Pyxidicoccus trucidator: one gene and its partner. The protein of the gene in region 1 interacts with the protein of each later gene in a pairwise test. Links are inferred from orthologs where the notes say so. Each region holds a gene or a part of one and is shown in the gene's direction. Other genes may lie near its edges.

Region 1 (3,420 bases):
GCGGGCCCGGGCCCACCACCTTGGGGGTAGGGCACCTCGCGGAAGGGACGTTCCGTTCCGCCCACGGCCCCGCCCCGGGGCGGCGCGGGCCGGGGGCCCACTTCCTGGGGAGGGGGCGGGGGCCGGCCCCCGGTGATGGAGGGGGTGGGGTGGGGAAGGGGAGGCGGGGCCGGGGTGTTGCATCCGGACGCGGGGGCTCCACACGGCAACCCGCGGCGTCCTTGATTCGGAGGCCGGAACCCGCCAGGACGCCAGGACGTCCGCGGAAATGGGCCGGCCCCGCTCCCCTGTTGGCCATCAGGAAGAGGCGGGACCCCGGACAGCAAGGATGCCTTGACAGGTCCGGAGGGGGTCAATAACGTCCCCCGGCGGTTCATGGCGCAGGTGTTTCCCGGCGCCGTCTCTCCCAACCAACAGGCTCTCGCCCGCGCAGTCCCGTGCAGGGATTCCGGCGGAGCCGTCCTCCTGGAAGGTGCTTCCGAGGGCCGCGCGGACATTTCCCCGGCATACCCCCCGTCTGACTCCTCGGTCGCTCCGCTCCCCCAAGCGTTACAGCCATGCGTAAAGCCCGAACTTCGAGAGAAAAAGTCGCCGCACCTGACGTGGTCGCCGTCGAGGCGGACGCGGAGAAGCCCCGTCGCAAGCGCGCCGCGGCGAAGACGGTGGACCGGGACGACACGGAGAAGCCCACCCGGACCCGCCGCGCCCGACGCGACGACGACGAGGTCGCGGAGCCCGAGGTGGCCCCCGAGCCGCCCCGCCCGGTCCTCACCCCCATTTCCCGGCCCGTCCGCGACGACGACATCCAGGAAGCGCGCATCTCCGGTGGCGACGAGGAGCAGCCGGCCGCCACCCTGCCGCCCCCTCCGGAGGCCCCGGAGGCCCCCGCCTTCACGGAAGTCACCCGCGACGGCGCGCCGATGCAGGTCATCAAGCTGAATGACCTGAAGCGGATGAAGATTACCGACCTGGCGAAGATGGCCCACGACGTGGGCATCGAGGGCTACCAGGGGCTGAAGAAGCAGGACCTCATCTTCGCGCTGCTGGGCGGCATCGCCGACAAGCGCTTCGAGGTCCATGCGGAGGGCGTGCTGGAGCTCTTGAGCGACGGCTTCGGCTTCCTGCGCAGCGCGGACAGCGACTACCAGCCCAGCCCGGACGACCTCTACGTGTCCCCGTCGCAGGTGCGCCGCTTCAACCTGCGGCCCGGCGACACGGTGACGGGCCCCATCCGCCAGCCCCGCGAGGGCGAGCGCTTCTTCGCGCTCCAGAAGGTGGACAAGGTCAACTTCGCGGACCCGATGTCGGACGCGGCGCGCGAGCGCATCCTGTTCGACAACCTCACGCCGCTCTATCCGACGCGCAAGCTCAAGCTGGAGCATGAGTCGTCGGAGATGACCACGCGCATCATCGACATGTTCTGCCCCATCGGCCTGGGCCAGCGCTGCCTCATCGTCGCGCCGCCGAAGGCCGGCAAGACGGTGCTGCTGCAGAACATCGCGCACGCCATCAGCCGCAACCACCCGGACGTCTACCTCATCGTGCTGCTCGTGGACGAGCGCCCGGAGGAAGTGACGGACATGGAGCGCAGCGTGCGCGGCGAGGTGGTGTCCTCGACGTTCGACGAGCCCGCCACGCGCCATGTGCAGGTGGCGGAGATGGTCATCGACAAGGCCAAGCGCCTCGTCGAGCAGAAGTACGACGTCTGCATCCTCCTGGACTCGATTACGCGTCTGGCGCGCGCCTACAACACGGTGGTGCCCGCGTCCGGCAAGATTCTGTCCGGCGGCGTGGACGCCAACGCGCTCCACAAGCCGAAGCGCTTCTTTGGCGCCGCGCGCAACATCGAGGAGGGCGGCTCGCTCACCATCATCGGCACCGCGCTCATCGACACCGGCAGCCGCATGGACGAGGTCATCTTCGAGGAGTTCAAGGGCACCGGTAACTCCGAAATCGTCCTGGACCGGAAGCTGATGGAGAAGCGCATCTTTCCGACGCTGGACATCAACAAGTCCGGCACGCGCAAGGAGGAGCTGCTGCTCACTCCGGGCGACCTGGTCCGCATCACCGCCCTGCGCCAGGTGCTGCACCCGTTCACGCCGATTGATGCGATGGAATTTGTGCTCAAGCACATGCGTCCGACGCCGTCGAACGCCGACTTCCTCGGCTCGATGAACCGGTAAGCCACCGGGAAAAGGAGCGCCATGCGCCGCCCCCTGCTCGTCCGCCTGCTCACCCTTGTCGTGGGGATGACACTCGGAGGCCTGGCAGGGTGCGACCTTGGCACCTTGGACCCACCGGTGGGTGACCCTCCACCGGTGCTATCCAATCGCACCTGTTACACGGATGACGATTGCGTGGCCGACGCCTGCTGCGGCCTGGGCACCGCCGTGACGCATGCGGAGGACGGCCCGAGCTGTGGCGGCGTCTCGTGCACCGGGGGCTGCCCGGCGAACTCCATTGAGTGTGGCCGCTGCATCCCGACGTGCCGCCAATCGCGCTGCTCCGCCGCCTGCACTGCGGACCCGTGAGGGGTGAGCCCCGGCGGGCGTGCCGTGTCTGTCTCGTCCGCGACGATTGCGTGCGCCGGAGCGTATCTCTCTGGCGCCGCTCCCTTTGTCCCTGCCGGGTTTTCGATGCTCACGCCGCGGGAGGCCGCGCCGCTTGCGAGTCCACCGCGGCCACGGCCGCCGCCGGCTGGGCCTTGAGGCGTGCGTAGTCGAAGCACGCCACGAGGATGGAGGCGACGGGCACGGCGAAGAGGGCGCCCATCAGCCCGAAGAGCCGCTCCCCGGCGATGAGGGAGAAGGCGACGATGACGGGGTGGAGGTGCGCCGCCTGGCCCATGATTTTCGGGTTGAGGAAGTACGCCTCCAGCGCGTGGATGCCGACAATCCACGCGAGAATCGCCAGCGCCTTGCGGAAGTCGTCCGCGAGCGCGATGAGGACGATGGGCACCGAGCTGAGGATGGTGCCGAAGATGGGGATGAGGCTGAAGAGCGTGGCGATGGTGGCCAGCAGGAACGCGAACTTCACGCCGAACAGCAGCAGCCCCACGAAGGTGAGCGCGCCGTTGACGATGCAGATGGTGACCTGGCCGCGCACCACGCCGGACAGGGAGCGGTCGATGCGCTGGACGAGCTGGCGCGCGTCGCTGGCGAGCTCGGGCGGAATCAGCGTCCCGAAGTAGTGACGGATGGCCTGCGCGTCGATGGAGAAGAACGCGCCCACCATCAGCACGAAGAACAGCATGAAGACGCCGGCGGCCACTCCGGCGACGATGCTGCGCGACACGTTGACGATGTCACCCAGGTTCTCCTGCACCAGCGACGAGACGCGCTTCACCGAGTCGCCCAGCAGCTGCTCCAAATCGAGCGCGAGGCTGAACTGTCCCGAGCCGGCCGCGGCGTCGGCGCCCTC
Region 2 (3,206 bases), on another replicon or contig:
CCTGTCCAAGGGCCTGCGCGCGGAGTCCGGCACCTTCACCTTCGAGCCGCGTGATTTGCCGGGGCAGAAGGCGATGCCGCTGGGCAACCGCTGGGCGGTGCTGAGCGACACGGTGCGCCGCCTGCCGACGGGGGACCTCAAGCGCCGGCTGGCGCCGGTGCTCCAGCTTCCCATCATGAAGTCCGGCGGACTGGTGGCCGCGAGCGAGCTGCGCCTCACCCCGCACGAGGTCCGCGCGCTGGCTGTCATCGACGGTGTGCGCTCGGTGGCGCAGCTCCTGAACGACTTCCCGCAGGACGCCGACCACCTGCTGCGCATCTCCTTCCTGCTCAAGGAGCTGGACGCGGTGTCCTTCGCCGCGCCCGCGAGGGCCGCCGCCGTGTCACCGCCCCCTGGCGCCTCGGCCACGCCGCCCCCGCCGGCCGCCGCGCAGCGGCCCGCGCCACCGCCCCAGGCCACCGCCGCGCGGCCTCCGGGTGCACCACCGCCCGCCGCCGCTCCCCAGGCGGGGCCTGGCGCCCAGCGCCCGCCGCCCGTGGTGGGCGCGTCCAGTCCAGGTGCTCCCGCCCAGCCCGGCGCACCCCGTCCCGCCGGCCCGCCCGTCGTGGGCCCGAGCGCCGGAGCGGCATCCCCTCCCCGTCCCGCGGGTGCCGCGCCCGTCGCGGGTCCGGGTGCCACCGCCGCGCGGCCTCCGGGTGCGCCGCCGCCCGCCGCCGGTGCGGCGCAGCCCCGTCCTCCCGTCGCCGCGCCCCAGGCTCCGCAGCGTCCGGCGCCTCCCACGGTCGCCGCGGCGCCCGCGAATGCTCCGGGCTCCGAGGAGATTCCCGCGCTGCGTCAGCTGGCCATGGCGATGAAGCAGCAGAACTTCTTCCAGCGACTCAGCCTGACGGAGCAGACGAACGCGAGCGCGGTGAAGATTGCCTACTTCCGGCTGGCAAAGCTGTACCACCCGGACACGCTGCCGCAGGGGGCGCCGCCGGAGCTGGAGAAGCTGAAGGCGGAGGTCTTCGCGTACATCGGCGATGCGTACCGGATGCTCTCGGACGACAAGAGCCGGGCCGAGTACATCGAGGAGCTGAAGAGCGGCGGCGCCGGGGCCGACGTGGACATCAACTCCATCCTCATGGCCGAGGAGCTGTTCCAGAAGTCCTGCATCCTCGTGAAGGCGCGCAAGTTCCCCGAGGCCGTGAAGATGCTGGACGAGGCCATCAAGCTGAACGCCGAGGAGGCGGAGTTCTACGCGTGGCGGGGCTACGCGCGCTTCTTCATGGCCACGGACAAGAAGGCGGCGCAGCCCGAGGCGTTCCGTGAAATCCAGAACGCCATCAAGCGCAATGAGCGCTGCGCGCCCGCGCACTACTTCCTCGGGGTGATTGCCAAGCTGGTGGGCGATGCTTCGAGCGCCCTGAAGCACTTCAAGAGGACCGTGGAGCTTCAGCCAGACCACATCGACGCGCAGCGGGAGATCCGCATGGCGACGCAGAAGAAGTAGGGTGCGTCCCCCGTCGTCGTCGGCCGGGGCGCCCTGCCCCCGCCACCTACCAAGAAGGAGTTGAGGAACGTGCCGCTCACCGGGAAGCAACGCCGCGCCCTGCGCGCGCTAGGACACCACCTGGAGCCGGTGGTCATCGTCGGACAGCACGGCGTCACCGAGGGCGTCATCGCCGCACTCGATCAGGCCCTGACGGACCACGAGCTCATCAAGGTGAAGATCAACGAAGGCCCGGAGACGCGCCAGGAGGCCGCCGCGAAGATGGCCGAGGGCACCCAGTCAGAGCTGGCCCAGCTCCTGGGCCGCACCGCGCTGCTCTTCAAGAAGCGGAAGGAGAAGTCGAAGTTCGAGAAGTTCTAAGGGCAGGCGCTACCAGGACAGGGCTTCGGGCGCCTCGCTGAAGAGCGCCCGGAGTTCACGGTGTTGCCGCTGCTGCCGCTTCATCTCCCACCACACCGTAGGATGCGCCGCCAGCTGGATGGCCTCGATGCGCCGCTGGAGCGCTGCACGCGAGGCGCCACCCTCCCGAAGGGTGATGTACTCAGCGAGGCGAGCCCGGTAGGAACCGAAGGCCTCTGCCCGGGCGACCGTGAGGAGTTCCCGGTTCAGCCGCAGGATGCGCCGCGTGTAGTCGGCCCGCTCGTAGTCGCGTGTGCCCCTCGTGTCCATTGGCTCGAACATGAAGGTGCCCTGAAGGTCGAGGACCAGGAAGGCCATCGGGTCCTCACCGCGCGGGTCGATGAGCGCGGGCTCGCCCTTGGGTGGGGGCCGTGAGGGAACACGGGAAGAAGAGCTGACCTCGACAGGCTTGCGTGACCAGCCTGGGAAGACCGCGAACTGGTTGTTCTTCGGCCCGTTACACGGACCACAGGCATACAGGTAGTTGCGCCAGGCGAAGACCAGCTCCGGATAGAGATCTTTGGGCCGGATGTGCTCGACCTCGTCGGCGGCGGAGTCCTCACAGTACCCGCAGCGTTGAGCCCCTGAGCACATCGCCGTGAGCTGCCGGCGGACCTCCGCGAACGTCCTGTTCCGGGGAGTGTTGCGCTGCTTGAAGATTCGCTTCGCGGCCTCGACGCGCGCCGTATGGCTCGCGAGTGCATCCACTTCCGCCTGCCAGCTCATGAGCTGCCGGGCGGCGGTCGTGGGCAGCGGAATGTCGGGCAGCTTGATCACTCCCTGCCCCACGCCTCCGATTCATGGACGGTCATCGCCGCGGTGGGCTGGCTCGCGCGCAGGGTTGCCTGCTCCTTGCGCTCAGCAGCGGTAAGCCCCTTCCGCAATTCCTTCATGTTCAGCTCGGCCAACCGCTGGAGCCTCTCCTTCGCGCGCTCCGACCGGGTGATTCCCTCGCCGAACACGCCCGTGCCATAGGCGTCGAGCACGTTGCCGTAGATGAGCCGGTCCAGTTCCACGCCGGTCACCTGCCGAGCCTCTTCATCCGTACCCGGCTTGGGGAGCCGCCAGACCGTCCCCTCTTCCGCTGCCTGACAAACCAGGGGGCTGTGGGTCGTGACGAGGAACTGCATCTTCGGGAAGTGCTTCCGGAACCAGAGCCCCACGTTGCGCTGCCACGTCGGGTGCAGGTGGGCGTCCACCTCGTCGATGAGCACCACGCCCGGCACGTTGATGCGTGTAGGGTCCTTCGCGTCGAAGACCCGTTTGGCGCCATAGGCAGCCACGAGCTGGCGGATAAGCTCGAAGGTCATGCTCA

The links. The genes of interacting proteins can lie anywhere in the genome.
Region 2: the proteins of rho (region 1) and yhbY interact in binary tests that used the Escherichia coli proteins (3 or more experiments, as listed by UniProt). The link is inferred for Pyxidicoccus trucidator from one-to-one orthologs.

What each region holds. Positions count from the first base shown.
Region 1 is NZ_JAAIXZ010000002.1:747,625-751,044, forward strand. What follows is about bases 1-2,870. They hold rho (transcription termination factor Rho), read left to right. Parts: upstream 1-557; coding sequence 558-2,183; downstream 2,184-2,870. Other genes in these bases: G4D85_RS09600 (AI-2E family transporter), read right to left, coding at 2,641-2,870. Also shown: more of G4D85_RS09600, read right to left, coding at 2,871-3,420. UniProt on the Escherichia coli protein: Facilitates transcription termination by a mechanism that involves Rho binding to the nascent RNA, activation of Rho's RNA-dependent ATPase activity, and release of the mRNA from the DNA template.
Region 2 is NZ_JAAIXZ010000001.1:924,635-927,840, forward strand. The notes cover bases 276-3,206. They hold yhbY (ribosome assembly RNA-binding protein YhbY), read left to right. Parts: upstream 276-1,561; coding sequence 1,562-1,852; downstream 1,853-3,206. Other genes in these bases: G4D85_RS03910 (DnaJ domain-containing protein), read left to right, coding at 276-1,492; G4D85_RS03920 (HNH endonuclease family protein), read right to left, coding at 1,862-2,668; G4D85_RS03925 (AAA family ATPase), read right to left, coding at 2,665-3,206. Outside these bases: more of G4D85_RS03910, read left to right, coding at 1-275.